DNA from 3 places in the Bacillus marinisedimentorum genome. Region 2 is predicted to be linked to each of the others. Evidence: predicted binding sites of a transcription regulator. Region 2 holds the regulator's gene; each other region holds the start of a gene.
What was found. Region 2 encodes Rex, which represses fermentation and respiration genes when NADH is low (regulators of the CRP and FNR family bind a similar motif). Its sites were predicted from a motif close to TTGTGAAATATTTCACAA; they were not measured.

Region 1 (10,819 bases), on a different contig from region 2:
TTTCACGCCAGAGCAGCTGTTTCGCGCCGTTCAGCCCGGCTTTCACGCGGGAACTCCTTCTTTCATGGATGGCGCTAGACCCTGGCTCCCAGCCGGACACACGAAATGCGCAAGGCGCCCGCTTAGCGGCGTACGCATAAGCGGGGGTACCCGCAGGAAGGCGGGTTTCCCTTCCGGAGGGGATCACCGCTTATGACGTAAGCCGTTGGCGCCTGGAGCTGGACATCTCGAAGTGCGGAGATCCCTTGTTCAGCGGCGTACGCATAAGCAGGGCCGAACCAGGAAGGGCACTTTTCCCCTTCATGGAGGTGAAATGCTTATGACGATTGCCCGCCGCAGCTGGACATTGACCTTGCTTGAAACTTATACATTCTTACCAATTAAAGATAACTCGCCAATTAGCAACCCTAAAGGCGTAGATAGTGGCTTCGTTGACCTTATCTATATTCTTAAAATTGGCTGCTGCGCCGAAACACTCCCTAATTTCCTATATGGTAAAAAAACGCCTGGCCCCCGATGCATTCATGCGCCGGAGGCCAGGCACCTTTTTGTCAATCAAGTTCCGCAATATGTCCGGAAAACCCGATTCGAAGGCTCCGGAAGCCTGGCATACTCCGCCTGATTATCCGTATGTGCATACGGATTTGCCAGCACATCAAGCAGCCGTTCCATCACGCTGTAATCCCCTTCTTTCACCGCAGCATCCAGCGCCTCTTCAACCCGGTGATTGCGCGGGATTACCGCAGGATTGCTTTTTTTCATATGCTCCCGCGCAGCCTCTTTCGATTCGTCCTGTCTCTCCAGCCGCTCATGCCAGCGTTCATGCCACTTCGTATATTCCAGATTCCCAGACAGGGCACCATCCACCTGCCTTTTAAACGTTAAGGAAACGAACGTATTGGTATAATCCGCCTCATGCTTCTTCATTAAACTCAGAAGGTCTTCTATAAGCGCTTCATCATCTGGCTCTTCGCTGAACAAGCCGAGTTTCGCTCTCATCCCTGCAAGCCAGCTGGTACGATACAACTCCGGATAAGCAGAGAGCTCATCCTGCGCAAGCTCGACAGCCTGCTCCTGATCGTCATGGAACAGCGGCACCAGCGTTTCAGCAAAGCGCGTGAGATTCCATCCGCCGATCGGAGGCTGATTTCCGTAGGCGTAGCGGCCTTCCCTGTCAATCGAACTGAACACTGTTGCCGGGTCATAGTTATCCATGAACGCACACGGGCCGTAATCGATCGTTTCGCCGCTGATCGTCATGTTGTCGGTGTTCATCACGCCGTGGATAAAACCGGCAAGCTGCCATTTGGCGATAAGCGAAGCCTGCCGTTTGATCACTCCGCGAAGCAGTGCAAGGTACTTGCCCTCACCCTCTTCAATATCCGGAAAATGCCGCTCTATTGCATAATCAGCGAGATTGCGCAGGTCCTCTTTCGAACCAAACTGCACTGCATACTGAAACGTGCCGACACGCAAATGGCTGGCTGCTGTCCGCGTCAAAACCGCACCGGGTAGCATCGTTTCCCGAACCACTGATTCACCAGTCGTCACAACCCCCAGGCTTCGGGTCGTCGGAATGCCGAGCGCGTGCATCGCTTCACTCATAATGTACTCGCGCAGCATCGGTCCCAGTGACGCACGCCCGTCGCCTCCGCGCGAATACGGGGTCCTGCCTGCACCCTTAAGCTGAACATCGACCCGCTCGCCTTCTGGCGTAATCTGCTCACCAAGCAGCACGGCACGGCCGTCGCCGAGCATATTGAAATATCCGAATTGATGCCCGGCATAGGCCTGAGCAAGCGGCGATGCACCATCAGGGATGCGGTTTCCGCCAAACACTTCCGCCCCATCTTTACTCTGCAGCGATTCGGCGTTCAATCCGAGCGCTTCAGCCAGCGGCCCATTGAAGACAGCCAGCTCAGGTGAACGTACAGGATCCGGGTCCTGCATTGAATAAAAGGTCCCCGGAAGCCGTGTATAACTGTTCTCGAAATTCCAACCTGCTTCTGTCGTTATTTTTCGCTCTGTCATCAAATCCCCTTTTCTTCTTTCGGCTTTTATCAATTAGCTTTTTCTTTTATCCGTAAAAAATTCCGGCCAAAGTGGATAACGTCCTTACTCTTATGTTCCCGGCATAACGCCAAACCACACTAATCTCCCCCAGTTTTCATCCCTTAAATAATATTTATTTTTTTGGATGCATGAATGGGAAGCTTTTTCGGTATGACCGGAACGATTTATAAAGAATTGTCCCTATAAATGCGCGCTGGTCTAATTAGAGGTGGGATTCTTGTTAGTCGTACATGCAATTGCGGCCTGGCCTAAATTAGAGGAACGCTTCTTGAGTATTCATCCTTGAAAGTGCACCCTGGGACAAAACCGCTTAAAAAATCGCCCCCGACAATGTGTAAAATCAATTACTTTCTTTAAAAAGCCCCACAAAACTTCCTGTATGCCATAAGCACATTCTTTCTGACAGATAACCGCTTATTATTGGAAAATAACCCCACACATGTGAATCGTAAAATAATATATTTTATTACGTTTTCTTCGAAATTTCCACCTTTATGTGAAATTTGTTACACACTTGTGAGGCATTCATGAACTTTTTGTGACACGGAGCACAAACATTTGAGTTCAGGCTATTTATGATATTAAGATAGCGTTGATTAAACATCATACACATGTTGTTTACTATAAAAAATAAAGTGCACGAAAGGAGAAGCCTTATGTGGATGAAACGGATGTATTTGGCAGTCTTGCTCGCCATCACAGCTTTTTTGGCAGGCTGTGAACCGCTTATGGTACTTGATCCGAAAGGACCGCAGGCAAAAATCCAGGCAGACGACATCATGCTGTCCATCTGGATCATGCTTGGTATCGTCATCGTTGTCTTCAGTCTTTTAGCATATATGTTAGTGAAATATCGAGCATCCAATCAAAGTGAAGATTATGAACCACCGCATATCGAAGGAAGCAAAGTCATTGAATCTATTTTTATCGGCATTCCGATCGTAATTGTCATTTTTCTCTCCGTCATCAATGTTCAGTCCAACTACGCAGTCGAGGCAACACCTAAAGGATACGAAGACAAGGAACCATTGACCGTCTATGCCTCTTCATCCAACTGGAAATGGCATTTCAGCTACCCGGAACAGGGGATCGAAACGGTCAACTACTTGTATATTCCATCCGACCGGCCTGTAGAATTTAAGCTTTACTCGTTCGGGCCGATTACGAGTTTCTGGATTCCGCAGCTCGGCGGACAGAAATATGCCATGGCTGACATGGTGACAACCCTGCATCTGGCAGCTGATGCGCCTGGTGAATTCATGGGGCGGAATGCGAACTTCAGCGGTGAAGGATTTGCTGAAAATACGTTCAATGTAACAGCGATGCCGCAAAAGGAATTTGATGAGTGGGTCGATGAAGTTCACAAAACGGCCGAACCGCTCACAGAAAAGCAATTCGACAAGCTTCTGAAGCCGGGCCATCTCGGCCGGATGACGTTCACCGGAACGCATCTTGACTTCTCACCGCCGCCAATGCATCACAACATGAAATCAGAAGGCGGGCAAGATGACCAAGGACACAACAACGCTCACGAATAAATAACCTTTTAAAGGAAAGGAGCCATCCCGAATGGACTTTTTTGATCGATTTGCCGTCCCGCATCCGAGTCCGGCCATTTACGCATCAATGGTTGCGATCGGCCTTACGATGATCGCCATCGCCGCAGGGCTCACCTATTTTAAAAAATGGGGCTACCTGTGGCGCGAATGGCTGACAACCGTCGACCATAAACGGATTGGAATCATGTATTTGATTTCGGCATTGCTCATGCTGTTCCGCGGCGGTGCCGATGCAATCATGATGCGCGCGCAGCTTGCCGTCCCGGACAATAAACTGCTGGATGCCCAGCATTATAACGAAATTTTTTCCACGCACGGAGTTGTCATGATCATGTTCATGGCGATGCCGTTTGTCATCGCGCTGATGAACTTTGTCGTGCCGCTGCAAATCGGCGCACGCGACGTCGCGTTCCCGCGCTTGAATGCACTCAGCTTCTGGCTGTTCTTTTTCGGAGCCATGCTGTTCAATATTTCGTTTGTCATCGGTGGATCGCCTGATGCCGGCTGGACATCGTATTTTCCGCTTGCCGGGAATGATTTCAGCCACTCTGTCGGAACAAACTATTATATGATCGCCCTGCAAATCTCCGGCATCGGCACGCTGATGACAGGAATCAACTTCATCACGACCATCCTGAAAATGCGGGCGCCTGGCATGACACTGATGAAAATGCCGATGTTCACATGGTCCATCCTGATTACGAACGTCATTATCGTGTTCGCCTTCCCGGTCCTGACTGTCGCCCTTGCAATGGGCACGATGGACCGTCTGTTTGCGACGAACTTTTTCACAACAGCAAACGGCGGCATGGATATGCTGTGGGCCAACCTGTTCTGGGTATGGGGCCATCCTGAAGTGTATATCCTGATCCTGCCGGCATTCGGCATCTACAGCGAAATCATCTCGACGTTCGCCCGCCGGAACCTGTATGGTTACAACACAATGGTCTGGTCGATGGTCGCGATTTCCCTGCTGTCTTTCTTCGTCTGGGTCCACCACTTTTTCACAATGGGCCAGGGCGCTTTGACAAACAGCATCTTCTCTATCTCAACGATGCTGATCGCTGTTCCGACCGGGGTGAAAATTTTCAACTGGCTTTTCACCCTCTGGAAAGGGAAAATTGAAATCACGACACCGATGCTCTATTCCCTGCTGTTCATCCCGCTGTTTACGATCGGCGGCGTCACCGGTGTCATGCTGGCGATGTCAGCGGCCGATTACCAATACCATAATACGATGTTCCTGGTTGCCCACTTCCACATGGTGATCATCCCTGGCGTCGTATTCGCGATGCTTGCCGGCCTCACGTACTGGTGGCCAAAAATGTTCGGATTTGTTTTGAATGAAAAAATCGGCAAAGCGACAGCATGGCTGATTGCAATCGGCACACTGACCGCGTTCATGCCTATGTTCTTCTCCGGGCTTGACGGCCAGGCGCGCCGGATGTACACGTATTCGGCGGAAACCGGCTTCGGCATCTGGAACATGGTTTCAATGGCAGGCGCCGTCGTGCTTGCCGTTGCCTTTGCCATGATCGTCTATAACATTTACTACAGCACCCGTTACGCTTCAAGAGATATCGGTGCAGATCCATGGAATGCCCGTTCGCTTGAATGGGCTACCCACAATCCGGTGCCGGAATATAACTTTGCAATCACGCCAAAGGTCAGCTCAGACCAGACATTCTGGGACGCAAAGAAAAACGGCCATAAGCTTTTTGAAGGGGAATATGAGGACATCCACATGCCGAATAACAGCGGGCTTCCGTTCATCATGAGCGCCCTGTTCTTCGTCTGGGGCTTCTCGTTCGTATTCGCACTATGGATTCCAGTCATCGTGTCGACGCTTGCTATCTTCGGAACAATGGCATACCGGTCGTTTGAACAGGACCACGGCCATTACATCAGCGTCGAAGAAATCAACAAATCTGAAACGAAATTGCGGGGTGCGAACTAATGAAAATCGATCACTCGCTTCCATATGAATATCAAACAGAAGAAAACCAGCTGAAAGTGTTAGGTTTTTGGATTTTCCTCGGTGCGGAAATCATGCTGTTTGCGACTCTTTTTGCATCGTATTTCACACTCGCCGACCGGACGGGCACAGGCCCTTCCGGCGCCGAGATTTTCGAAATCACACCGGTATTGATCGAAACGGTCGTCCTGCTGACAAGCAGCTTCACGATCGGCCTTGCCGTTCACGCCATGCGGATCAACCGCAAAAAAGCGATGCTCGCATTCCTGGGCATCACGCTAATTCTCGGCATGGCCTTCCTGGCCGTTGAAATCTATGAATTTGTTCACTATGTGCATATCGGAGCAGGATTGCAAACAAGTGCGTTCACTTCGATTTTGCTGACAACACTCGGAACGCACGGGGCCCACGTCACGTTCGGCCTGTTCTGGGGGCTCGCAATCTTCATACAGGTGATAAAACGGGGCTTGACGCACGAAACAGGCAATAAAGCGTTCATCTTCTCGCTTTACTGGCACTTTCTTGACGTCGTGTGGATCTTCATCTTCAGCTTCATCTACTTGAAAGGAATGATGTAAATGATAAAAGAATTATTCCCGTTGAAACAAGTGATGGGCTTTATGTTTTCACTGGTGCTGACCGTTGTCGCCCTTGCCGTTTATTTCTTCAATATGCCGTTTGCCATCGGCATGACCATCCTGCTGGTGACAGCATTCATACAGGCCGGCCTGCAGCTCATCGTCTTCATGCACGCCGGTGAAACCGATGATAAAGGCGCCATCTATACGAACATTTATTATGCATTGATCATCGCGCTTGTCACCATCTTCGGAACATTGCTTGCGATGGTGTGGGATATGTAGATGAAATACCATAAGGGTTCTGTCGCGGAATGAGCAGGAAACAGCTTTCCCGGCGAACCCTTTTTCTGATTACTTTTTATTTTTTCGTTCAGATGAATAAACCAATCGGAGTGCTGGAGCCGGCACTCTTTTTTTTGTCTGGATTTCCTCCAGTGCGAACCCCTTTTCCCTTCTGGCAAGCATCTCTTCCGAAGCCACGAAAAAGACCCCCATCAAAAATATGAAAATGGATCCCATCGCCGTACCTATGCCAATCGGGACCATCACATTGTAATCGCTTACATATAAACCTGTCAAAATAATCATCATGCCAGTTATCAGTATCGTGCTGCCGGCAACTCTCACAGCACGCAAGATTTTTGCTTTCGGGTCCATTCCGCCACCCCCCTTATCCCATATTATGTTAGTTGTTCACGGTTTTGTCAAAATGTTTTCACGAATTTTACACATATTCAAAGAGGGTATTATCCGAAATCTTTTTAGACGGTTTCTTCACAGGGCTTCCCTTCCGTCCCTGAAGCAGTTATGTATTCGGCAGGACAGGGTATAACTTGTAATACAGACCTTTAGTGAATACATTACATAAAATCCGGAAGCGGAAGTGGAGCAAAATGGAAGTCCAGCTGATCGAAGCGTATGTACCGAAAAAGTACTTTGAAAAAGTGAATGAATCCTTGCAGGAATTTCCCCATGAATCTTACTGGGTGTCGAATGAAACCGATGATTATACACTAATTCGAATTCTGGTGAAGTCGACCGAGACGGAAGGAATTCTTGATTATCTGGAAAATCGCGTCAATGTGATCGACGGGTTTAACGTTCTGCTTTTCCCTGTTCAGACTTTTCTCACCAGGCAGAACGGGGAACAGGAAGAGCAAGAGGAGAAGAAGAAGGAGCCTGAAGATACGAACTTGCTTCAGCGCGTGAGCAGGCAGGAATTGCTGTCGGTCATCCAAAAATCAAGCAAAATCAATCTGACTTACACATTGCTTGTCATCCTCTCAGCCGTTGTGGTGACTGTCGGTTTCCTCCGGGACAGTGAAGCGATCGTCATTGGCTCGATGGTGATAGCCCCTTTGCTCGGTCCGATCATATCCGTGGCCTTTGCCGCCATCCTCGGGAACTACAGGCTCATTATTCAATCACTGGGAACCTTTGCTTTTGCAATCGGCATCATCATCCTGATTTCCATCTTATTCAGCATGGTATTGCCTGTCTCCATTGATACACATGAATTCACATCCCGCACGCACGTGAACCTGCTCGATATTGTACTTGCCTTTGCATCAGGAACAGCCGGTGCCCTATCGATTCTGCGCAGGCTGCCCGGCTCGCTTGTCGGCGTCATGGTCGCTGCCGCCCTGCTCCCTCCCACCGTTGTACTAGGAACAACAATCGGCGACGGCATGTGGCGGGAAGCATACGGATCAATGCTTCTGCTGTTGGTGAACGTAATGTCGATTTTGCTTGCTGCCATTATTATCTTTTCTTTAAGCGGAATCCAGCCAATCAAATGGACAGAAGTGCAACGGGCGAATACATCAAGGAGACTGTCAATCGTTTTTGTCGGAATCATCGTCCTGCTGCTCGCGGTTGCGATTTTGGTAGGTGAGCAGGTGGATTTGACCTGACAGGTGCCTGTCACCTGTCGTTTTTTGTCGACAAAAAAGAGGGCCTCTATCAATATAATTCAAAAAGCGGAAGACACTAAAAATGTTTCTCTGAATGGTCCTTCGGAAACATTGATAGTAACAGCAAAAGAGGTGATGCTATGAACATTTTTACCGTAGACGGCAAGATAGATAAAGCCAAATTGGCCAAATCGATTCTCATTCCAGTTGCTGGCGGGATGATTACCGGGTTGATCGCCACCAAAAACAGCAAAAGGATTTACGCCAGGCTCAAGAAACCGGATATTTCCCCTCCTTCGTGGGTGTTTCCGGTTGTGTGGACGAGTTTGTATACGATGATGGGAACAGCAAACTACAGAGTTTCCATGAAAGAGGCACCCACCAGCAAAGCGAATGCTCTATATGCTATCCAGCTGGGGCTGAATTACCTCTGGCCATTCCTCTTTTTCAGATGGAAGCTGCGCGGAACGGCGCTGGCCGATATCGCTGCCCTCCTGCCCGCTGTCGCAGGCACTGCATATAAGTACTATCAGAAAGACAAAACCGCCGGCACCTTCATGATCCCTTATATTTTATGGGTCGCCTTTGCCCTAAATCTTAACCAGAAAATATGGAAGTTAAATAGACCATAAAAAAAGCGCAGGTTTTCCCCTGTGCTTTTTTTATTGAACCCTCTTAGTCAGCCTGGCACTGTTCGATTTCACATCACATAAACAGGGAGCGGCTGTTCGGAAGACTCGCCCCTGTTTAGCCGTTAATAATCACGGTTCACAATATAACTCAACATCTGCTTAAAAAAAGATGTATTCCGGGGCACATCTCGCAATGCTTCCACCGCCAGGCAGTAATGCTCCCACATTTCTTTTCTGGCAGCTTCCTCCCCCAGGATCGATACAAAGGTCGAACTATGGTTTTCAGCATCCTTCCCGACAGGTTTTCCAAGTACAATGACATCCCCTTCGACATCAAGCAAGTCATCCTTAATCTGAAATGCGATGCCGCTGTGATGGGCGAACGTTTTCAAAGCTTCCATTTCCGCTTCCCCTGCATTGGCGAGAATGGCCGGCATAACAAGGGAAGCTTCGAATGCGATGCCCGTTTTATAGAAGCTCAGCGTATTCAATTGTTCCAGCGTCAGTTGCTTGCCTTTGGAATTAAGGTCCATCGCCTGACCCTGGCACATGAGCCCTGTAACTCTGGCCGAATAATGAATCAGGTTCAGGACCGTTTTCGGATCAAACTGATCCAGGGAGGCCTGTTCTTCAGTTGCCTTCTGGGTCAGGAAGAGGCCGGTCAATTCTGCTATAGCAGTGTTATGGACACAATGCAGCGTTGGGCGCCCCCTGCGGATGGACGCATTGTCCTGCGACGGCAGATCATCGAAGATCAATGATGCGGTATGCATATATTCCAAAGACCTGAGCAGCGGCACGATTGCCGGCCGATCCAATCCGTATCCTTCAATGCCCATGATCCAGGTCATAATCGGCCGCAGCCGCTTCCCCCCGCCTTCAAGACTATAATTCGCCGCATCAATAATTGGTTCTTTCAGCGGCAAATCATCCTCTGTTTCCCGGATGTTCAACATTCCCTCGATCTCATCACGCACCGTATCGATTGTATGTAAAAAGCCTTCCTGCTCCTTCCGCTCATTTTTAAAAATGTCCAGGATATGGTCCCGCAGCAGCTTATCAAAGAAATCCACATCATCCGCTTTCCGCACCATCTTTTGGATGACACGATTGAATTCGGGATTTCCTGAAGCGAACAGCGCCATCACTTCATTGTATGTGACGGTTCCCATCCGCTTTTTAAATCGCTTAAGGCCGTTTATGGCCCGGTCCAGAATCACCTCGCGCGTCTTTGGGTCCGAGTGATACACGTTATGGACCAGATGGGAAATGACCGTCCAGTACAGTTCAAATGGATTGATGAGATCGCTGCGCTTATCCCGGTATTTCATATAATAGGTATACGGCGTAACCGATCCAGCCTCCATGTCATCAAACATATCGGTAAAATCGTCCGCCAGCTGATTGTATATCCCGTAGAAAAATGTCCTGCTGTCAAATCCTTCATCATCTGGAGCGCCAAGGATCGACCGGGCAACCAACCGGGACGAAGCCGATTTCAAAATGACCGGCTCATAAAGCTCCTCATCCGTGTAAGCCTCATTCGATAAGTCCTTCATCCGGTCAACTTCCTGGGCATTAAAAAAGATATAGGCCTGCTCAAAAAAGGACTTGCTCTTCTCCGGCCGCTGATGGGCTCTAATATACTCAAAGGCCTCCCTGAGCTCCGAATGGATATAGCGGACAATGTGAATGTTACCCCCGGCCCACTCCCCCAATTCCGGTACGGATCCTGTTGTGAGAGTGGTGCGTATCATTTTGGAAAATTGCCCCTTCTCCTTATCAGACAATACATCTGCATCCAGAAGGTCATCAATGAAAGGATACGTCAGCCCATACGAGTACCCAAGCCTGACAGCCTCATCAAGCCGCCGTGACCGCTCTTCAGGAGAAATCCCCTCGCTGTTGTCCATCTCTTCAAGCTCATGCATTAATACACCGGCGATGATTTTGATCAGCTTCCGCTTGGCGTGGTCTGCATCCATCCCATCCGGAATGTTGTCGGATACCGTCTTCAGTTTATCGACCACCCAGATCATTGCCGATTCAATGCCTGCTTTCTGGGCCTCCCGGTACAACCCGGCCA
Region 2 (10,819 bases):
ATGCCATTTTTTTCAAACTCCTTTAATTTATAATAATTGATACTTTTATGATGGGATCCATGAAGAAGGATAGTAACTTTAGAAGGTTCTCTAAATTTAACCTTGCTAATTTTAAAAGTCCAAAGCATAACTTCTAGCAATTGATGAGGAGTAGCATTAAAGTCCTTATGTCTTGTTATACCAGAACCTAACAAAGGAACAACAACTTCTTGTTGAGCATAAAGACTATTTACTTCATTCCAGAAGTGGATCAAGCAGTTAGCATATTCATGCAGTTTTAAATTAGCTTCATTCTCATCATTAAATTTTGAAAATGCCACAAGAAAAAAATCTTTATCTTTAAAAATAGACCCTAAACGATAGCGAGTATGTTTTCCACCTAAGGGTCGTTCTACATTTTTTTCAACAATTCTATTCTGCATTCGTTGGTCTTGATAAATTCTTTCATCTAAATCTGATGTGTTTTCATAAAAGTAATTTAAATACTGTCCGTTTAAAGATGATTTAGATATTATTTTGTCATCTACTTTAGTATCAAAAAATTCATTAAAAGCAATTACTTTATAGATATTTCGAGGAAATTTGAAAATATCTCCTGTTTTTACTACAATTTCTGACCCATCTACAATTAATTTGGTTTCTTTTAACCTTGTATTTTTCAATAAGTCTAACAGGATATATAAAATAGAAATACCTACTAATCCAAGTAAAATATAAAATTTGTTAAAACCTTCATCGAATTCAACAAAAGTATATACTGTTGTAGCAATACCGAATAATCCCCCAGGAACAGCCCAAACATTTTTCCAGTAATCCTTATCTTTAACAATTTCTTTTAATTTTTGCATATCATTCCCCCATAATAAAAGTATATCTATTGCTTATAAAAAAGATAAGTCTATTCCTGCCACTCTCCCATACCAAAATTTCTACCTTTGGCTCTCTTATTTTAAATAAAACATTATATTTAAATTATTAACATTTTTATACAAAGATTGATAATCCTAATTCTATTTTACCAAAAATTGTAGTTATTTGGTTAAAAGATAATAATATGTCTTCAATTTTTTCACAATACAAGGGAATGGTTCTATCGAACAGGCAGGACCTTTTTCGAAAAGCACTAGAGCTGGAGTTGATTTATAAAAACCCTACAGAGATTGCTTAAAGATGGATAAACAAACAATTGAACAATTGGAAGAAGTATAAGTTCCCAAGTAACTAAAAAGAAGAGCTTGTCCTGTTTTAAAAACAGCCAAGGGTCTAAGTCATACAGATGATCAAATTACGAAAAATGCCCATCTCAATGTAACCGAAGAAATAAAAAAAGAAGCCTCTCAAAAGTTCGCTGAACTCATGAGAAGCCTCCGTTAATATCCTCAATGTTAGCAAAATGTTAGCAGACCAATCTCACCTTACCAACAAAGCCTTATCTATCAAGGGTTGAGGGGGCACTTATTACATCATGCCGCCCATTCCGCCCATGCCACCCATATCAGGCATGCCGCCGCCATCATTCTCTTCCGGGATGTCAGCAACAACTGCTTCAGTTGTCAGGAACATCGCGGATACGGATGCAGCGTTTTGGAGTGCGGATCGTGTAACTTTTGTCGGGTCAACGATACCTGCTTCGATCATGTTCACCCATTCGCCAGTGGCAGCGTTGAAGCCGATGCCGATGTCTTCGTGCTTGAGGCGTTCAACGACGACAGAGCCTTCAAGTCCGGCGTTGTGGGCGATCTGGCGGACCGGCTCTTCAAGTGCGCGCAGGACGATGTTGATGCCTGTTGCTTCGTCGCCTTCTGCTTCGATTCCGGCCACATTGTTGTAAATGTTCACTAGTGCTGTACCACCGCCGGATACGATGCCTTCTTCGACTGCCGCACGAGTGGAGTTCAGGGCATCTTCAATGCGGAGCTTGCGTTCTTTCAGTTCGGTTTCAGTAGCTGCACCGACTTTGATGACGGCTACGCCGCCGGCAAGCTTGGCAAGGCGCTCCTGCAGTTTTTCACGGTCGAACTCGGAAGTTGTTTCTTCGAGCTGCGTGCGGATCTGGTTGACGCGGGCACCGATTTTTTCAGTGTCGCCGGCACCTTCGACGATTGTTGTGTTTTCTTTTGTAACGACAACTTTAGCAGCGCGTCCAAGCTGCGTGATGTTGGCAGACTTAAGGTCAAGGCCAAGATCTTCTGTGATGACTTCCCCGCCGGTAAGTGTGGAGATGTCTTCAAGCATTGCTTTACGGCGGTCACCGAAGCCAGGTGCTTTGACAGCAACTGCGTTGAATGTGCCGCGCAGCTTGTTGACAACGAGTGTCGCAAGCGCTTCGCCTTCCACATCTTCAGCGATGATCAGGATCGGCTTGCCCTGCTGGACAACTTGTTCAAGGACAGGAAGGACTTCCTGGATGTTTCCGATCTTCTTATCTGTGATCAGGATGTACGGATTATCAAGGACCGCTTCCATTTTATCGGAATCTGTCACCATGTAAGGTGAAGCATAGCCGCGGTCGAACTGCATGCCTTCAACGACTTCAAGCTCAGTGTTGAAGCCTTTGGATTCTTCGATTGTGATGACGCCGTCGTTGCCGACACGCTCCATCGCTTCAGCGATCAATTGGCCGACTTCGTTGTCAGCGGAAGAAATCGCCGCAACCTGTGCGATTGATTCTTTGCCTTCGATCGGCTTGGAAATTTTCTTGAGCTCTTCAACAGCAGACCTGGTCGCTTTTTCGATGCCTTTGCGCACGCCCATCGGGTTGGCGCCGGAAGTGACGTTCTTCAGGCCTTCTGTGATCATCGCCTGGGCAAGGACAGTCGCAGTCGTTGTACCGTCACCGGCGATTTCGTTTGTTTTGCTTGCCACTTCAGCAACAAGCTTCGCACCCATGTTTTCAAATGCATCTTCAAGCTCGATTTCTTTTGCGATTGTCACACCGTCATTTGTGATAAGCGGTGAACCGTATTTTTTCTCAAGAACCACGTTGCGTCCTTTTGGTCCAAGCGTTACTTTAACAGCATTTGCAAGGGAATCCACCCCGCGCAGCATGGCACGGCGCGCTTCTTCGCTAAACTTAATTTCTTTTGCCATATTTTCAAAGACCTCCTTGAATATGTAGAATCTGTTTTATCAAATTAGCCGATAACTGCAAGAATGTCGTCTTCACGCATGATCAAATACTCGGTACCTTCGTATTTCACTTCAGTGCCCGCATATTTCGAGAATACCACGAGGTCGCCTTCTTTCAGTTCAAGAGCAACACGTTCTCCGTCTTCATTCAGACGGCCGGAACCCACTGCAACCACTTTGCCTTCCTGCGGTTTTTCTTTTGCAGAATCCGGCAGCACGATTCCGCTTGCAGTTTTTTCTTCAGTTTCAACAAGTTCGATGATAACGCGTTCACCTAAAGGCTTTAACAAGTGAAACACCCTCCTCATGTAATTATCAAATGGATATTTTGTCGATTATTAGCACTCGCCCATGTTGAGTGCTAACACAATTATTATATTAAATAATCTGTTTTTTAAATGCAAGTGTCTTGTATCAAATTTTTTTAAAAAATGATTCGGGGACAGCAGATGGCGGAAGCGCATCAGGCAGGAAGTTATGGTAAAATGGGGAAAGCATGTTTTATTCCCTGCTATACGTGAATATAACTTGTTAAGAGGGATGAACAATTGCCCCAAAAAAGGCTTTAAATATAAGCGGCCGGTTTTCAGCCGCGCTGATATAAGCTTAACAGTCTTGCTATAAAATGAAAAAGGAGAAGGCATATTGCTTAAACGCTACTGGTTTGTTCTACTCGTATATATTATCGCCCAGTTTTCTGGCTTGCTCGGCTTTCCGCTCCTTACTGCCGCCGGGGTGGCAGAGGATAAAATCGTCGGCATCTGGACGGTCATCAGTTTTGCGGCTGCACTTGCCGTCATTTTGTTCCTCATGAGGACGGATATGAAAGAACGGCATCTGAACTCTGAACGGTCCGGACGCGGGGAAGCCGTTTTGTGGTCAGTGCTCGGCATCTTCATGGCACTCGCCGCCCAGAGCATCGCCGGCTTGATCGAAGTGAATGTATTCGGCATCGAAGCCGGGTCTGAAAATACGGAAATGCTTGTGAAAATCGCAAAAGTCACGCCGATTTTCATCTTCGTCACATCCGTGATCGGACCGATTCTTGAGGAAATCGTCTTCCGGAAAATCATTTTCGGGTCGCTCTACAAACGGTTCAATTTCTGGATTTCGGGCATTGCCAGCTCACTCATTTTCGCCACGGTCCACTTTGACCCGAAGCATTTACTCATTTACACCGCTATGGGGCTGACATTTGCGTACTTATATGTGAAAACGAAAAGGATCATTGTCCCGATTGTCGCGCATGTCGCCATGAACAGCCTGGTTGTCGGCGTGCAGATCATCTTCGAAGACGAAATCCGCGAGATGCAAAAACAGGCGGAGATGATCCAGTCATTTATTGGAGGCTTTTAATTTTATGAGAATTTCACCTTTGCTTATGGGGTTCCTATACGGGGGCTTTGCATTCATATTCGTCTACCTGGCCATCCAGAGCCCCGAAGAAGACATCTGGAATTTTACAACAATCCTTCTGATGCTGCTGGCCACATTCAATTTCGTGTCGGCGATCCGGTTTTTCATGCTGGATTATAAAATCCGGAAAATCACGAAGGAAAAAGAGGACGATTGATTGATGATAAAAAACACCTGGAGCAGCATATTGTTGCTGTCCAGGTGTTTTTAAGTTTGCGGGAAGGCATGTATAAGCGAAATAAGTGCGGCTAAAGCTGAGGCGGGCACGGACGCAACGATTTAGTTCTATCCTCGCTTTTTCAGGCACTGAACTTTTATGAAGCATCTTGAAAACACGTCACTGCGGATTCAACTCCGCTTCCTCCCGCTTCTCATCCTGGCCGATCAGCCATCCTGCTGGAATCGAAAGGGCGAGGAGCACTCCGACGACAAGAAATCCTTCGTTGATCGCCTGGAGGCTGCCTTCGGTGCCGCTTACGCCCATTCCGAGCAGCTGGGCTCTCCGGACCTCATAGTATACCGAAATGAAAACAATGCCGAGCGATGAGCTGATTTGTCTGAGGACATTGTTCATCGCTGAGCCCTGGGCAACGAGGCGGTCAGGAATCGCGTTCAGCCCTGTCGTCGTTGCCGGCATATTGCAAAGCCCCATGCCGATTCCCCTGATCAGCATCACAACCAGGATGTACCAGAGGGAGGTCTCTAGATTCAGGAAACCGAGTGCCAGTGTTGTGGCGGCAAATATGACAAGGCCGGTGGTGACGACGCCTCTCGGTCCATTTTTATCCAGCAGCCGGCCCCCGACCGTCATAAAAATGCCGCTGAAGAGAGCTGACGGCAAAAACACAAGCCCGGTAATGATGGCACTTAACCCATATACGTTCTGAATAAGAAGCGGGATAAGGAAAATCGATGAAAACAGCCCAATCGATGTAACGCTGGCAATCCATACTGCAATGGAAAAAGCGGGCGCCTTGAAGACGGACAGCTCCAGCAGCGGCTGGCTTTGCCGATTTTCATACTTCACAAACGCATATATTCCGGCGAGGCCGAAGATGATCAGGCCGATATTCACCGGGTTTGCGAGGTGTTCCACCCTTGAAATCCGGCCGAGCGCAAACAAGACTGCTCCTACTCCAAGGGTAACGAGCAGGAATCCGATCTTATCAAACTTGATATCTTTCACCTTTTCCGTCGACTTCAAGTAATAAGCGGAAGCGGCAAGCCCAAGGAGGCCGAACGGGATATTGAACAAAAACAAGTAATGCCAGCTGCTCGTTTCAACAATCGTTCCGCCAAGTGTCGGGCCGATCGTCGGCGCCATCATGGCCGCGATGCCCCACACCCCGGTCGCAAGCCCGCGTTCCTCCCGCGGAAACACTTCAAAGATCAAAGCCATCGAAAGCGGCATCATGACACCACCTGCAATCCCCTGTATGGCGCGGAATAAGATTAATGATGTGAGGCTCCATGCCATTGAAGCAAGGACAGACCCGATCAAAAACAAAACAAGCCCAATCATGTACAGCTTCTTCTTGCCGATCTTATCGCCAAGATAGCCGGTCAGCGGCATCGTGATCCCCATCGAAACCATAAAAATGGTAATCACCCAGCCGATTGAAACCGCATCCGTATCAAAGATTGCCATGAGTTCAGGAATTGCCGGATTCAGCATGCTGTTATTTAAAATGATGGTGAATGTGCCGAGCAAAACGGCAATGACCACCATCCACTTTTCAGGTATTTTTTTCGCCATCTCTCTATCCCCCGGTTGTTTCGTTTTCCGAAATTTTCTTTATCTCTATCATACATCAAAATAGGGCTGTGAAAAGAATAGACGGCAGACAATTTTAAATAAACGTTTGTTTAAATCTCCAGCAGCCCTCGTGACCGGTGCATTCTCTTTTTAAATAAACGTTTGTTTAACTTTTTAAAACCCACGGCTGGGACCGCTTACAGGTTCGAGTGAGCTTATTAACACACTAAATAATAAGAAGACCAGTTTGGGTTCCGGTCTTCTTGTTGATGTTAAATTTAAGAGCATGATTGGGAAGAAAAATTTGAATTAGCTGAAATCTGTCCGTTCCTTATGCTGATGAATTACTTGATGCGTTCCCTTTTCGGTGATCCGAAGACCTTTTTGGGAACGCATAGTATCGATTCGTTCCCTTTTTCGTACTCCGAAAGCCTTTTCCGGAACGCATAGCTCGTTGCGTTTCCTTTTTGGAACTCCGAAGACCTTTTCGGGAACGCATAATTCAGGTAACAATATGAAAAGCCCATGTACCCCAGTTAATAGAAATTTGAAAATGCCGTTGACCGTTACGATAACAACAAAAAAGAGGTGTGAATCAGCGTGCCGATTCCACCTCCAAAGATATATTCGTTTATGTTTCAACCCTGCCAGTTACTCAAAAACCGCGGGTTCGTTTTATTCTTCTGCCTCTTCCTGCTCACCTTCACTGAGAGGATAATGCTTCAGGAAGTAGATCAGTGACTGCAGTTCAATCGCAAGGTCGATATGATGGACCCGGATATGAGGCGGTGTCGCCAGCCGGGCCGGAGTGAAGTTCAGGATGCCGCTGATGCCGGCTTTCACAAGGCGGTCGGTGACGGATTGCGCTGCGGGTGCAGGCACCGTCAAAATGGCGACAGATACATCTCCAAGCCGCTCTTCCAGCTTTTCACTATCGTAAATCGGCACGCCGCCGATTTCAGTTCCGATCTGGTTCTCATTCACGTCAAATGCCATTGCGATTTTCGTATTGTTATTTTTGGTGAAATTGTAATGCAAAAGGGCCCTGCCAAGGTTACCGACACCGATCAAGGCGACTTTTGTAATTTCATCCTGGTCAAGCGTCTCCCTGAAAAATGACAGCAGATAGCTCACATTATACCCATACCCTTTTTTGCCAAGTGCACCGAAGTAAGAAAAATCACGGCGGATTGTCGCTGAGTCAACCTTGACCGCTTCGCTTAATTCCGCAGACGACACCCGCTGTTTCCCTGATGAATGCAAATTCTTCAGAAAACGGTAGTATAACGGCAGCCTTTTTGCCGTTGCCTGCGGGATTTTATTTTTATCGATTTCCATAATTTAACCCCCAACACTGCTTTTCGCTTTGTTCTATTCTCTTCGAAAATCTCCGCTTTTGCCGCCTGTCTTTTCCACCAGGTAGGTCGGGCCGATGATCATTCCTTTATCCACTGCCTTACACATATCATACACCGTCAGCGCTGTTGCGGATGCTGCCGTTAGCGCTTCCATTTCCACGCCTGTGTTCCCCTTCGTTTTGACACTTGCGCCGATATGCAGAATATAATCACCGTCTTTACTGCCATCTGCGGGTTTTTGCCATTCGAACGAGACATCGACCCCTTTCAGCTGAAGCGGGTGGCACATCGGAATCCATTCCGGTGTTTTTTTGGCTGCCATGATACCGGCAACTTGAGCGACTGCCAGCACGTCTCCTTTGCCAATCTCATTGTCCTGTATTTTTGTATATATCTCTTCACTTACCTGAACACTCGAATGGGCCAGCGCCGTCCGGACGGTTGCCTGCTTGTCCGCGATATCGACCATTTTTGCCCTGCCCTGCTCATTAAAGTGAGTAAACTCAGATGCCATACGAAAACTCCTCTCAGCTTGCTTTCTATCATTATAACCCGAGATCGGGCCTTTTTTGAAACGAATAATCGACAATTGCGTATTCTTAAAAGCCCCAGGTTGCCCAGCTGATTCCCGGTGCGATACACTAAAGCTATCGAATATAGAGGTGAACTGCTATGATATTGCTTCAAGTAAATCAGTTGACAAAGCATTTTGGCGCTGATCTTATTTTATCGAATATTAAATTGGAAGTACAATCAAATGACCGCATTGCGCTTGTCGGCAGGAACGGGGCGGGCAAATCCACGCTCTTGAAAATCATCGCGGGCCAGATGTCTTATGATGAAGGCGAGATCATCAAGCCGAAAGACCTTTCACTCGGTTATCTTGCCCAGGATACCGGCCTGGAATCCAATTTGTCGATTTGGGATGAGATGCTGAGTGTCTTTGAACCGCTGCTGAATATGGAAAAAAGGCTGCGCGCCATGGAGGCTAAGATGGGGGACCCCGATTTACTGAATGACGGTGCTGCCTATGACAAGCTCATGAAAGAATATGATGAATTGCAGCTCGTCTTCAAAGATGAAGGCGGATATCAATATGAGGCGGATATACGTACGGTCCTGCACGGTCTGAACTTCAGCAGATTTGATACAAATACACCGATTTCAACGTTGAGCGGGGGCCAGAAAACCCGGCTTGCTCTCGCCAAACTTCTGCTGACAAAACCTGATTTGCTGATTCTGGATGAACCGACGAACCATCTGGACATCGAAACGCTTACATGGCTTGAGCAGTATTTGCAAGGTTATCCGGGCGCTTTACTGATTGTATCTCATGACCGTTATTTTCTTGATCGCATCGTCAATGTTGTGTATGAAATTTCACGCCATACGACCGGCAAATTCCACGGCAACTACAGCAGCTATCTGGATGAAAAAGCCCAACGGTACGAACGCGACTTGAAACAGTATGAAAAACAGCAGGAGGAAATCGCCAAGCTTGAAGATTTCATCCAGCGCAACATCGCCAGGGCTTCCACGACAAAACGGGCACAGAGCCGCCGCAAACAGCTTCAGAAAATGGATAAGATGGACAGGCCGCAAGGTGATGCCAAATCGGCTTCCTTTTCCTTCGAAATTGAACGGCAAAGCGGGAACGATGTATTGAAAATCAACGATCTGTCGCTTGCATATCCCGGTAAAGAGCCACTTTTTTCCGGATTGAATACAACGATCAACCGCGGCGACAGCATCGCACTTGTCGGTCCGAACGGAGCGGGCAAATCCACTTTGCTGAAAGCCATCATGCGCAGCGACAACGTCACATCAGGCTCCATCGTCTACGGCAGCAACGTATCTGTGGGCTATTACGATCAGGAACAGGCCAGCCTGAAATCAAACAAGCGTGTCCTTGATGAACTGTGGGACGAGTACCCTCTCAAGAGCGAAAAGGAAATCCGGACCGCCCTAGGAAATTTCCTGTTCAGCGGCGATGATGTCCTCAAGCCTGTTTCAGGGCTCAGCGGCGGGGAAAAAGCGCGGCTGGCCCTGTGTAAACTGATGTTTAAGAAAGCGAATTTCCTTATCCTCGACGAACCGACGAACCATCTGGACCTCGACAGCAAAGAAGTGCTTGAATCAGCACTGATTGATTATCCAGGCACAATCCTGTTCGTATCCCATGACCGTTACTTTATCAACAGGATTGCAGACCGAATCATGGAACTATCCACAAAAACAGTGACCGAATTTCTCGGCGATTATGATTACTATGTGGATAAGAAAAATGAAATGGAAGAACTCGCCCGTCTCGAACAGGAAGAAAAAGCGGCAGCTGCCCCTTCCGGCAATCATGATCAGCAGGGCGGCGACAAATCGAAGTACATGCAGGACAAAGAAGAAAAAAAGAGAGAACGGCAGCGGCTGCGAAAAATTGAAGAAATCGAACTCCGTATTGCCGGGCTGGAGGAACAAATCGAAGAAAAAGAAGCACTGCTCGCCCTTCCGGAAATATATGAAGACCATGAAAAATCAGCCCTGCATCACACGGAATTGACGGCCTTACAGGAAGAACTCGAGCAGTTGATGGAAGAATGGGAAGAGCTTCAATTGGCCGAAACTGAATAAAGAAGCGCAAGCGGCAGTCCGCAGTCAGGTGCCTGTTTCTGCGATTCGCCGCTATCCGCTTTTCAGGAACAAAAGCGCAGGGCGCACGCTTAGCGGCGTACGCATAAGCGGGGGTACCCGCAGGAAGGTGGTCTTTCCTTCCGGAGGGGATGAACCGCTTATGACGATAGCCGCTGGCGCCTGGAGCTGGATGACTCCCTTCTGGCTTTTTATCAACAACGCAAACATTTTTTAATTTCCTTACCTATAAAAAAACCGGTGCAGCTTTGCACCGGTTTTCTATATTTTAAAACTATTCACACCATCCACAGAGTTATACACAAAAAATAGTTAGTAAGAAAGAGGATTAACAGATTTATCCCCATTATCCACAAAATCACCCGTTTTTATCCACAGAATGTTATTAACATAGTAAAACCTTTTATACCGCTGTTCCATTTGTTTTTCCACAAAAATGGCATGCTGTGGATAAATAACCTGTTAATAGTCTTTTATACTCTTTTCCCTATTTCAAACAGGTTAAAACATCTATAAA
Region 3 (10,819 bases), on a different contig from region 2:
GCATGGCGATAATCCGGCTCGCCCCGCGCTCAATGCAGCGGCCGATCCCCTGTTCAATCGAGGGGGCGGCCAGTTCAAGAAACGCGAATTCCTGGATTGGCGCTTTAACGCGTGAGCTGGTCCTGCCAATGAAGCCGGCGAACTGGCGGTTCCCTGCTTCAGTCCGGCTGCCGTGCCCGATGTAAAGAATCGCATCCATGTCCTGTCCCTCCCTCAAGTCAGTTTATACTTTTTCAACAGACGCACACTGGCTGTTTGTCTTATCTAATAACGATATGATTCCTTCTGCATCAGGTGATTCCGCAATAGACGTATTTATTATTCCATGCCGGCGGGCTGCCTGTCCGGATTGTTCCCCGAAACAAGCGGCTTGAAGCGGTGCCAGCATGGCATCAGCATCCATGCCGGCTTGTTTCAGTGCATCTTTTAACAGTCCTGCCGATTTGGCGCACGGGAAAATGACGGTGTTGAGTTCAGCATCCTCAATCATGCGTTTAAAGATCGGAAAGTACGATTCATCCACCTTAGCTACGTGTGTGGTAAATAATTCATACTGATCATATTGAAGGGCAAAAAACCAGCGCTGCCCGTAAATGGAGTCTTCGCCTACGATCAAGGCAGGTTCACCTGAATGAATCGCGTTGAGATTCCCGGCCACTTCGGCCTGGAATCCGCATTTGTTTAGTTCTCTTACCGATTTTGAAGAACCCCCGAAAAGATTCGCTTTGATGCTGCGGATGTCTTTGCCTGCTTTAAATAGGTCTTCGAAAAAGATCTCAATGCTTTCAGGGCTGGAAAAAATGATCGTTTCGTAAGTCTCGATATTTTCTAATACCCGTTTGCGGCTGGTATCGGTCGGGATTCGTACATTTTTCATCTTAGGGAATTCAAATACATCCGCGCCCTGCTCCGTCAGTTTTTCGGCAAGGTCACTTTTCTTCACACCTGTGCGGGCGAGCAGAATCTGTCTGCCGTGAAGCGGCTTTTTCTCAAACCATTTTGTTTTATCCCGCAAGGATACGATGTCACCGACAAGAGTGATCGCCGGATTTTTGAATTGGACCGCTTCCGCTTTTTCGGCGATTGTATCAAGTGTCCCTTCAAGGGTCTGCTGGCGGCCGAATGTTCCCCATTGAATAAGGATGACCGGTGTTCCCGGTGACTTCCCGTGCTTTTTCAAGTTATCGCAAATATAGGAAAGGTTCGCTACTCCCATGTAAAAGGCGATCGTGTCTACGCCTGAGGCAAGCCCTTCCCAGTTGATGGACGGTTTTCCGTCCTTCGATTTGTCATGGGCGGTGACAACGGCAAACGATCCGCCGAATTCACGATGAGTGACAGGGATGCCCGCATAGGCGGGTGCTGCGATGCCGGATGTGATGCCGGGAACGATTTCAAACGGAATGCCGTATTGGGCCAGGGCTTCCGCTTCCTCGCCGACACGCCCGAATACGTTGGGGTCCCCGCCTTTCAAGCGGACGACCAGCTTGCCTTCCAGCGCTTTTTCAACGAGTGCCTGGTTGATGGCTTCCTGGCGCAGGAAATGGCGCTTCGGCAGCTTTCCGCCATAGATGAGCTCGCAGCCGTCTTTCGCATATGTCAGCAGTTTCGGGTTGGCAAGTCGGTCATATAAAATGACATCTGCCCGGCATATCGCTTCCATCCCTTTGACCGTTATCAGCTTTTCATCTCCGGGGCCGGCACCGACCAGCATCACTTTTCCCTGTTTCATGTGAATCTTCCTTCCCTCTATCTGATTGCGGAACCCGGGGACAGCCAGATGCTGCCCCACCGTTCCGCGTTAGTCTATGATGATAAAAATGCTCTCGCCATCGACTTCAACTTTAAATGTTTCCACCTGTCCTTCATCAGGATCCTGTACTTTTCCGTCTGCGAGTGAAATTTTCCAGTCATACACCGGGCAAAAGACAAACGAACCGCTTACGAGTCCTTCAGACAGGACACCGCCTTTTGGATGGGGACTGCGGTTTTCGAGTGCATACACATTTCCGTCCGTCACTTTAAATAAAGCAATTTCCCTGTCGCCTGCAACGATTGTCCGGCCGATGCGCGGTTCCAGTTCCGAGTAACTTGCCGCTTTAATCCGTGTCATTGTTTTGATCATCATCTGTCACCCCGTTTTTAGTTTGCCGGAACCGGCGCGTTCCGTTTTGTGTAATAGTTATTTTTGACTGTTTCGTCTTCGATCGCCTGTTTCCATGGTTCTTCATAGCGGGCCAGCGTCTGCTGGAGGCGTTCATTCAGTTCTGCACGTTTTTTGTCATCTTCCAGGACTTCTTTTATATGGCCGAGTCCGAATCGTTCCACCCACTTGGATGTGCGTTCCAGGTAGTTGGCTGTTTCACGGTAATACTGCAGGTAGGCTCCGGTGATGTCGAGCAGTTCTTCCTTCGTTTTCACCGTGTAGAGCAGGTCTCCGGCCCGCAAGTCCGTTCCGCCGTTTCCGCCTGCATAAATTTCCCAGCCGCCGTCAACACCGACGATGCCAACGTCTTTGATGCCTGATTCCGAGCAGTTGCGCGGGCAGGCGGATACGCTCATTTTCACTTTGTGCGGCGTATCCAGCCGCTCGAACATTTTCTCAAGTTCGATGCCAAGGCCCATGGAATCCTGGGTGCCGAAGCGGCAGAATGTGGAGCCGACACATGTCTTTACGGTGCGGAGCGTTTTGCCGTATGCGTAGCCTGACGGCATATCGAGTTCTTCCCAGACAGCTGTCAAATCCTCTTTCTTCACACCGATCAAAGCAATCCGCTGGCCGCCGGTCATTTTCACAAGCGGAATATTGTATTTTTCCGCTACCTGTCCGATTTTGATGAGATCCTGGGCGGATGTGACGCCACCGTACATTCTCGGAACGACAGAGTAGGTGCCGTCTTTCTGGATGTTGGCGTGCATTTTTTCATTGACGAGCCGTGAGTCCCGCTCATCCCGGTAATCCGGATAAATCATGCCAAGATAATAGTTGAGGGCCGGCCGGCATTTGGAGCAGCCTTCTTCAGTTGTCCAGCCAAGCACGTTCATCGTTTCTTTGACGGTTGTCAGTCCCTTTTCTTTGATTTCCGCGACAACTTCTTCACGGCTATGGGTTGTACAGCCGCAAATCGCTGTTTTTTGTGCGGATGCATCAAATTCATCACCGAGTGTATATTCAAGAATATCGGAAATGACCGGCTTGCATCGCCCGCAGGAACGGCCGGCATTCGTGCAGCCGCCGACTTCCTCGACTGAAGTCATTCCTTTTTCCTGGATTGCCGAGACAATATCGCCTTTCGTAACCCCATTACAGCCGCACACTAGTTCATCGTCAGGCATTTCTGCAACACTGCTTGCCTGTTCTGCACCCGGGGATTGCAGGATTTCAATTTCCGTCATTTCGGAAATGTCCTCTTTTGCGGTCATTAGCCGGAACAGCCTGGTGCTTTCTTTCGTATCGCCGTACATCACGATTCCGACGATCCGGTTATCACGGAGAATCACCTTTTTATAAACGCCTGCATATTCATTGTGGATGCGTATGATTTCAGCTGATTCATCATCAAAAATTTCACCGGCGGAAAACAGATCCACGCCTGCAACCTTGAGCTGGGTGCCGGTTACCGATCCTTCATACGGCAGAGCTTTGCGCCCGCAAATGTTTTCTGCCAGCACTTTTGCCTGTTCGTAAAGCGGCGCGACAAGTCCGTAGGTGATTTCCCGGTGTTCGGCACATTCACCGACAGCGTGGACCGATTCTATATTCGTTTCCATCAGGTCGTTTACAACAATGCCCCGGTTGACATAAAGACCGCTATCTTTCGCAAGGCTTATATTTGGCTTGATGCCGACAGCCATGACGACAAGATCAGCTTCCACCTCGGTGCCGTCAGTAAAACGCAAGCCTTCGACTCGTTCATCGCCAAAAATTTCCGCCGTCTGTTTCTCTAGCAGGAAGTTCATTCCCTGGCTTTCGAGCTCCCGCTTCAGCATATCCGATGCAGTCGGATCCAGCTGCCGTTCCATCAAGTGCCCCATCAAATGGACGACATCCACTTCCATGCCGAGATTCAGCAAGCCCCGGGCCGCCTCAAGTCCGAGAAGGCCGCCGCCGATCACCACTGCTTTTTTGTACTTCCCGGCTGCGGCAATCATCGTTTCCGTATCCCGGATGTCACGGAACCCCGTCACGCCTTCTTTTTCGGATCCGGGCACCGGCAGAATGAAAGCATCCGATCCGGTCGCCAAAATCAGTTCGTCATACGTAACAGTTGTGCCCTTCTCGGATACGACCTGTTTGTTCTGCGTATCAATTTCAGTAATTTTTTCACCAGTGAAAAGCGTAATGTCATTTTCTTCATACCAGCCCCAGCTGTTCAAGATGATATCGTTCAGCTCCGTGTCCCCCTGAAGGACAGTTGAAAGCTGGATTCGATTATAATTTGGATGAGGTTCAGCACCGAAAATCGTAATCTCATACATTTCCGGATTGAGCTTCAGGATTTCTTCAATTGCCCGTACACCAGCCATGCCGTTTCCTATCATTACCAGTTGCTTCTTTTTCATAGTTGGAAACCTCCATTTAACTCTATTTGCTCGTTGTTTCACAAATTCTGGCCGCTGGCTCTATTCCCCCATCTACATTCAAGGGGGTGACATTTCAAGCCTGCGATGTGCTGAATAATTTTACTTGCTCATAATTTCACATTAATATTCTGCACAATCTGTTTTCTACCTTATCTACGTTGTTATTCTATCGTGCAGCCAACACACATTTTGTGATATTACTCACATTACTGCCTCTTATTTGTGAATTTTTTACGTAGGGGAAGTCACATTTTATTTGACCCATTTTTCTGCGGCATGAAAAAACGCCATCCAGTTTCCTAGATGACGCAATTTTGAACGCCGCACTGATTACAGCCGAGCAATTCTTTTAGATATTCCATATCATGTATCGTAATCGACTTATGCTCCGCTGTTATGAGCCCCTCGCTTTTCCATATATTCAAAAACCTGTTCACCGTTTCCCGGGTGCTGCCAATATGCATCGCCAGCTCATAGTTTGTCGGCACATTTTCAATCACGTAGCCATCGTCAATCTGGTCCCCGTACATGTTGACAAGCCTGATCAAAATGGAAGCAAGCGCTCCGCCAGATTGATACATCAAATAATCTTTGAGCTTGGAGCTGCTGGCCTCCAGGCTTTCTGCCGCCCAGCGGATAAATTCCAGCGCAATAGCTCCGTTATTGACCAGCAACCCTTCCATATGGGCCTTATCCATAAAATAAATCTCGCAGTCTTCTTCCGTCCGTGCGGAACAGGAATACGTATTACCGCTGAATATGCCGATTTCTCCGAATGCATCTTCCTCCTGCCTGATGAAAATCGTGATCTCCCGGCCGTCATCAATCTGCTTATGGACGCGAATCTTTCCTTTCTTAATAAAAAAGATCTTCTTGGCAACTTCGTTTTCAGTAAAAATGAATGTACCCCGGACTGCAAAAAAAGGCGTGCATTGGTTAAGAATAAATTCCCTGTCAGTAGGCTTCAATCTTTTCAGCAAAGGCATCCTGGCCATTCGGTTTCTCTCCCCCACTTAATTTCTAAGCAGATGACACTCCTGGATGTAAACGTTTTCTTAATTATCATAATCTTTTATGCTGAAAAGCTCAACAATTAACAAATGGGCTTTTATATCGGACTGTGATTTTGGGGTACATAGGGAAGGGACCACGAGGCATTCGCTGAAAATGCAATTGAACTTTCTTCGTGAGTTGAGAATTCAAGGAGGTCTTGCGGGACCATGGACCAGACAACGCTCCGCAGCGAGGAGGCTAATAAGGAAGCCGGCGGAAAGGAGATTGAGTCCCTTGTCAACAGAAGATTCATCTGGCTAAAAACAGGTCAAACCGCTAATAAGCTTTAATGTGATTTTTTTACGACGTACTCTAATAAAATAATTTTTATGGCAGCCTGATAATAAAAAAGCATCACCCAGTTTCCTAGATGACGCAGTTTTGGACACCGCACTTATCGCATTTCAGCATGTCGCGGAAATAGTCCATGTCTTTAATGGTGATGATCTTGCGGTCCACCTCGAGGATGCCTTCCTGGCGCCACCCGTTAATGAAGCGGTTGACCGTTTCGCGGCTGCTGCCGATATGGGAGGCAATGTCATAGTTTGTGATCGGTTCATCAATGACGATGCTGCCGTCTTCAATTTCTTTGCCATACATATTTGTGAGGCGGATCAGGACGGACGCCACGGCTCCGCGGGTCTGATGCATCATATAATCCTTAAGCTTGGAACCGCTGGTTTCCAGACTCTCAGCAGCCCAGCGCAGAAATTCAAGAGTAATGGCTCCGTTATTTGCCAGGATACTCTCAATTTTATCTTCATCGATGCAATAAAGCTCCCCATTCGTTTCCGCATGGGCCGAACATGAATAAGTAGGACCGCTGAAAGGACCGATTTCTCCAAATCCGTCATCAGCTCCTCTCAGAAACACGGTGACCTCTTTACCGTCATCAATTTGTTTATGGACGCGGAACGTTCCTTCTTTTATAAAAAAGATTTTCTCTGCTTTATCGCCTTCCATAAAAACAAATGATCCTTTTTTGATCGGAACAAGTGTTGAGTTTGCAATAATCAATTCACGGTCAGCAGGAGTGAGTCTTTGAAGTAAAGGTGTCTTCATAATACTGATCCCCTCCAAAAAATGAAATCATCTATAAAAAAGTAAGTATCGAATCCTTTTTTTACTATTTTCTATTATAAAACGTTTTCCACTGCCGCTAAGGTAAAAAGTGTGACCATTTTAGTAACATTGTTCAAATGTGTAAAAACCCCCTCTGCCGGGTGTGCAGAGGGGGAGATAGAGTTTGCGGTGCCTGTCACCCGTCGTTTTTTGTCGACAATCGACAAGTGACAGGCACCTTGCCCTGGCACCTTGCCCCGTTAAAATACTTTCTTCCTGTCACGCTCTTCTTTCAGGATTTCCACTGCTTCGCGGAAGCGCTGGGAGTGGATGATTTCCCGTTCACGCAAGAATTTCAGACTGTCGTTGATGTCAGGATCATCGGATAGGTTGATGAGCCATTGATATGTTGCCCTCGCTTTTTCTTCAGCAGCGATATCCTCATAGAGATCGGCAATCGGGTCGCCTTTTGACTGGATATATGTCGCTTCAAACGGTTGGCCGCCAGTATTATGGTAGAAAAGGGAAATTCCGTGATTCGTATAGTGGCCTTCGAGACCGGCTTCTTTGATTTGCTCCGGTGTCGCATCCTTAGTTAACTTCTGCACCATTGCAGCAATCATTTCAAGGTGTGCAAACTCTTCTGTTCCGATATCTGTCAAAAGGCCTACCACTTTATCCGGAATCGAATAGCGCTGATTTAAGTATCTAAGTGCGGCCGCAAGTTCGCCGTCAGCACCGCCGTACTGCTCAATTAAGTATTTTGCAAGCTTCGGGTTGCACTGGCTTACTTTAACCGGGTATTGCAGCTTTTTTTCATATGTCCACATGAAGAAGCCTCCTTAATGGGTTGTTGATTTACAGCTTCAAAACGATACAGGCCGGTTTAGCCGTACACCATGCTAGTCCTGTATACTGGAAAAAGTTGTCCTATCGGATTGCCTGCTGCCGGCCTTGAAGGCCGCCAGTAGGCAGCACGGCCTTTTAGACCTGCCACGGCCAAGGACCTGTACTCCACTGCCAGATCGTTTCCTTACTGTTCTTTTGTGAAATTGAAAGCGGGCCGTATTCTTCTTCCACGGCAACTTTAGCATCCTTCCGCTTATCAGCCAGTTCGTTATATTGTTTAATCGCTTCTGCATCATCTGGATGTGTGTCTAAATAAAGGGTAAGTTCCATCATCGCGAAGTCAATCGCCTGCAGCTTTTTCAGATTGTCTTTAAAGTCCTTCGAAAGCTCCTTATGCATCACTTTTTCTCCTTTCCATCAGCTTTTTCAAAAGGGCTGGTGTATTCACTGTAAAGGGCTGGCCATAACGTTCCTTTTTGGAGCGCTTCCTCAATTGAAAACTGTTCCAATCCAGAGGCCTGAACTCCCATATACAGATGCGGCGGAGTTTCATATGTCTTTTCCTTCCTTGGCGGGCACGGATCCTCCGGGTTTACATACGGTTTCCATGTTTTGCGGTCAGTTGACATTGCTTTTTCCCTCCTTTAGACATACTCACAGTCTCGCTTCCCTTCCTTATGCCGTCGTAAACAGTAAACGACTTGAAATATTGTGAAAATTCAATGAAGAAGACCATGCCCGATTGAGCATGGTCTTTCCACTTCGTATATTTAAACATTCGGTTCTCCGACATATCCGACACCTAGCACTCTCGCTAACTCCGGATCAACCGATACAAGGTCTTCCCTCGTTATCTCAGAAAGCCTGGTTCTACCAAGGGCATATACCGGTTTTTTCATATCCTCCAGACATGATTTCAGGAATTTCGATAAATTCAAGGCACTCTGGTCGATATCAAGTTCATCTGCCATCTTACCGCCGCTAATGACCAACTGCGGAGGATTGTAAAACGGCAGCGGTTTTTCTACCTGTGTTTTTGCCATGGCCATGAGTGCGATCGAGCCGATATATACGGCATCAGCACCGAGGGCAAGCGCTTTCGAGAAAACGGCCGGCCCTTTCATGCCGCCTGCCGCAATAATTTGATACTTATCCCGCAATCCCTGTTTCTCAAGATAATGGACGGCCCTGCTTATCCCGTAAATCGTCGGTATTCCGATCGTATCCTGCAGCATCGACGAGGCGTGGCCAGTTCCTCCTTCAGCTCCGTCGATTACGATGAAATCCGCTTCTGTCCTGGTTATGACCTCCAGTTCCTTTTCGATGTTATGTGTGGCAGCGATTTTCACACCCACAGGCACATCGTAGTTCTCCTTGTGCCTGTTGATGAATTCCACCGCGTCATCAGCGCTGTTCACACCTTCCAGACGGGAGTGATACTGCATATCCTCTCCTTCTTCAAGGCGCCATGTTTCCCTGAGGTTTTCATCGATTGATGCCGATTTCATCTTTTCCGGCACATTTCCGCCGTGGGCTCCCTGGCCAAAGCGCAATTCAATCGCATCCAATTGGGAAAGATCCTCTTCCGTCATCAACCTGTTCCGGCTTACCTGGCCGATGAGGTAATCTGCCGCCTGTCTTTCCTCATCAGGAAGCGCAGACTCACCCGTATTTGATGCTGTACCGGCAAGGGATGCACCTTTCGCCAGTGCCACCTTTGCCTGCGGGCTCAAGGAACCTCCATAGCTCATTGCCGTGATCATAATCGGAGTCTTCAGCTTCAGCGGCCGCTTCGCCCTCGGGCCAATTGTAACCGTTGTATCAATTTCAACGTCTTCAGTTGTCGGCATCTGATGCAGCTGCACAGAATTCATATAAAGATAGTCCCAATGTGAATGATTGATCGGGCTTCCAAGCGGACGGTGAATCGATTTCCCGCTGTTTGCCCTTATTGTCGCTTCCAGCATAGGGGCAATTCCAAGCTTCTGTGAAGTTGTCCATAATTCAAGCAGGCTCTCATGATAATTGTCGGTCGTCATCTTTTCAATGACTTCATCACTCGTATGCTCAAGCATCTTCTTCAACATCGCATCCAGCATCCATGTTCACCCTTTCCGAATTTTTCTGCCTATCATATTTCTATAGACTGAACAGAGGACCGCTAAACTTCCGTAATTATTTATCCCTGAAATCATCTTCGCCATTACCTTAATTAGAATATCAACGCAAAAGCATGCTGTTGGTTATTACATGGTTTTAATCGGATTAGTCTTCCGTTGGAAAGGGTATTACAGCCGCTTTTAACAGATATACCCAAAATGTTTTATTAAAATAGTACAGGGAATATGAAACAAAAGACTCATTAAAGGGAGAGGACAGCATGAGTTTGAAAAAATACCTGGTTATTATACCCCTTAGTTTTGGTCTTGCTTTAACAGGCTGCTCCGATGATATAGATGTACCCGATGGTGAACCGCTTAACGATGCGGAAAAAGATGAAGATAGGCCGAATGAAAAACTTCATGATGAAAATGACAAAAAAAATGATTAACCGTCAGTTACCAATAAAATGGCTCAGTAGAATATTCTTAATATAATTGGTTCAATCCAACAAAAATTATTGTTTACTAAAGCATTTTTGGAAAAAGGACAAGTAGAGAACCAGAACAAAGGGGAGGCATGTAAATAAGAAAAAATGAATGAAGATGAATCTGCGGATTAACAAGCAATCGGTTAAGGTGCTGATCAAGGGGAAGGAAGGAAGGATCCTATGGAAACGACCCGGTTGAAGTAAAAGACATAGATATCTTCGATGAAGATGAAGTCAATCTTCATGTCGAACCGGGTTCAAAAGTAAATGACGATAACAACGAAGAAGGAAAATGGAAGAGTCGCCGCAGCAATTAAAACAAGCGGCACGGCACAGGAGCCGGCCGCTTTTTATTGCAGCACTTCAGTGATGAAGCGTATGTTCAATCGTTTCGATGAGGGTATTCATGACATGGCTGTCGTCACAGGAATAATAAAGGGTTGTGCCCGCCCGTCTGTATTTCACGAGCCGCAGACTTTTTAAAAGCCTGAGCTGATGGGAAACGGTCGATTGTTTCAGGTCAAGCCTTTCTGAAATCTCATTCACAGAAACCTCCTGCTGTGCCAGCAGGTACAAAATTTTCAGCCTGGTTGGATCTCCAAGCGCTTTGAATATTTGTGAGACCTCACTTACGATTTCTTCCGACAGTTCAGTCGGAAGGTCCACATTTTCCATACTTGC

Region 1: the regulator Rex is predicted to act here: its motif matches at 2,568-2,585, upstream of qoxA (cytochrome aa3 quinol oxidase subunit II).
Region 3: the regulator Rex is predicted to act here: its motif matches at 4,774-4,791, upstream of nirB (nitrite reductase large subunit NirB).

The regions. Positions count from the first base shown of each region.
Region 1 covers NZ_LWBL02000040.1:35,988-46,806, reverse strand. Annotated here, with positions in the region: gene A4U59_RS21755 (hypothetical protein) at 1-46, opposite strand, end outside; gene A4U59_RS11680 (protein adenylyltransferase SelO) at 556-2,031, opposite strand; gene qoxA (cytochrome aa3 quinol oxidase subunit II) at 2,730-3,611, shown strand; gene qoxB (cytochrome aa3 quinol oxidase subunit I) at 3,643-5,589, shown strand; gene qoxC (cytochrome aa3 quinol oxidase subunit III) at 5,589-6,185, shown strand; gene qoxD (cytochrome aa3 quinol oxidase subunit IV) at 6,189-6,470, shown strand; gene A4U59_RS11655 (hypothetical protein) at 6,540-6,845, opposite strand; gene A4U59_RS11650 (TIGR00341 family protein) at 7,040-8,101, shown strand; gene A4U59_RS11645 (TspO/MBR family protein) at 8,242-8,733, shown strand; gene A4U59_RS11640 (polyprenyl synthetase family protein) at 8,856-10,819, opposite strand, start outside.
Region 2 covers NZ_LWBL02000067.1:4,654-15,472, reverse strand. Annotated here, with positions in the region: gene A4U59_RS18930 (macro domain-containing protein) at 1-848, opposite strand, end outside; gene A4U59_RS18935 (TIR domain-containing protein) at 1-7, opposite strand, end outside; gene groL (chaperonin GroEL) at 1,459-3,090, opposite strand; gene groES (co-chaperone GroES) at 3,135-3,419, opposite strand; gene A4U59_RS18915 (CPBP family intramembrane glutamic endopeptidase) at 3,775-4,485, shown strand; gene A4U59_RS18910 (YdiK family protein) at 4,490-4,702, shown strand; gene A4U59_RS18905 (MDR family MFS transporter) at 4,883-6,301, opposite strand; gene A4U59_RS18895 (redox-sensing transcriptional repressor Rex) at 6,977-7,639, opposite strand; gene moaC (cyclic pyranopterin monophosphate synthase MoaC) at 7,673-8,173, opposite strand; gene A4U59_RS18885 (ABC-F family ATP-binding cassette domain-containing protein) at 8,332-10,284, shown strand.
Region 3 covers NZ_LWBL02000007.1:12,766-23,584, forward strand. Annotated here, with positions in the region: gene A4U59_RS01495 (sirohydrochlorin chelatase) at 1-199, opposite strand, end outside; gene cobA (uroporphyrinogen-III C-methyltransferase) at 224-1,732, opposite strand; gene nirD (nitrite reductase small subunit NirD) at 1,802-2,128, opposite strand; gene nirB (nitrite reductase large subunit NirB) at 2,143-4,563, opposite strand; gene A4U59_RS01515 (Crp/Fnr family transcriptional regulator) at 4,884-5,579, opposite strand; gene A4U59_RS22305 (hypothetical protein) at 5,805-5,927, shown strand; gene A4U59_RS01520 (Crp/Fnr family transcriptional regulator) at 6,004-6,699, opposite strand; gene A4U59_RS01525 (manganese catalase family protein) at 6,960-7,529, opposite strand; gene A4U59_RS01530 (spore coat protein CotJB) at 7,684-7,947, opposite strand; gene A4U59_RS01535 (spore coat associated protein CotJA) at 7,947-8,177, opposite strand; gene A4U59_RS01540 (FMN-binding glutamate synthase family protein) at 8,319-9,647, opposite strand; gene A4U59_RS21205 (hypothetical protein) at 9,929-10,099, shown strand; gene A4U59_RS01545 (ArsR/SmtB family transcription factor) at 10,502-10,813, opposite strand.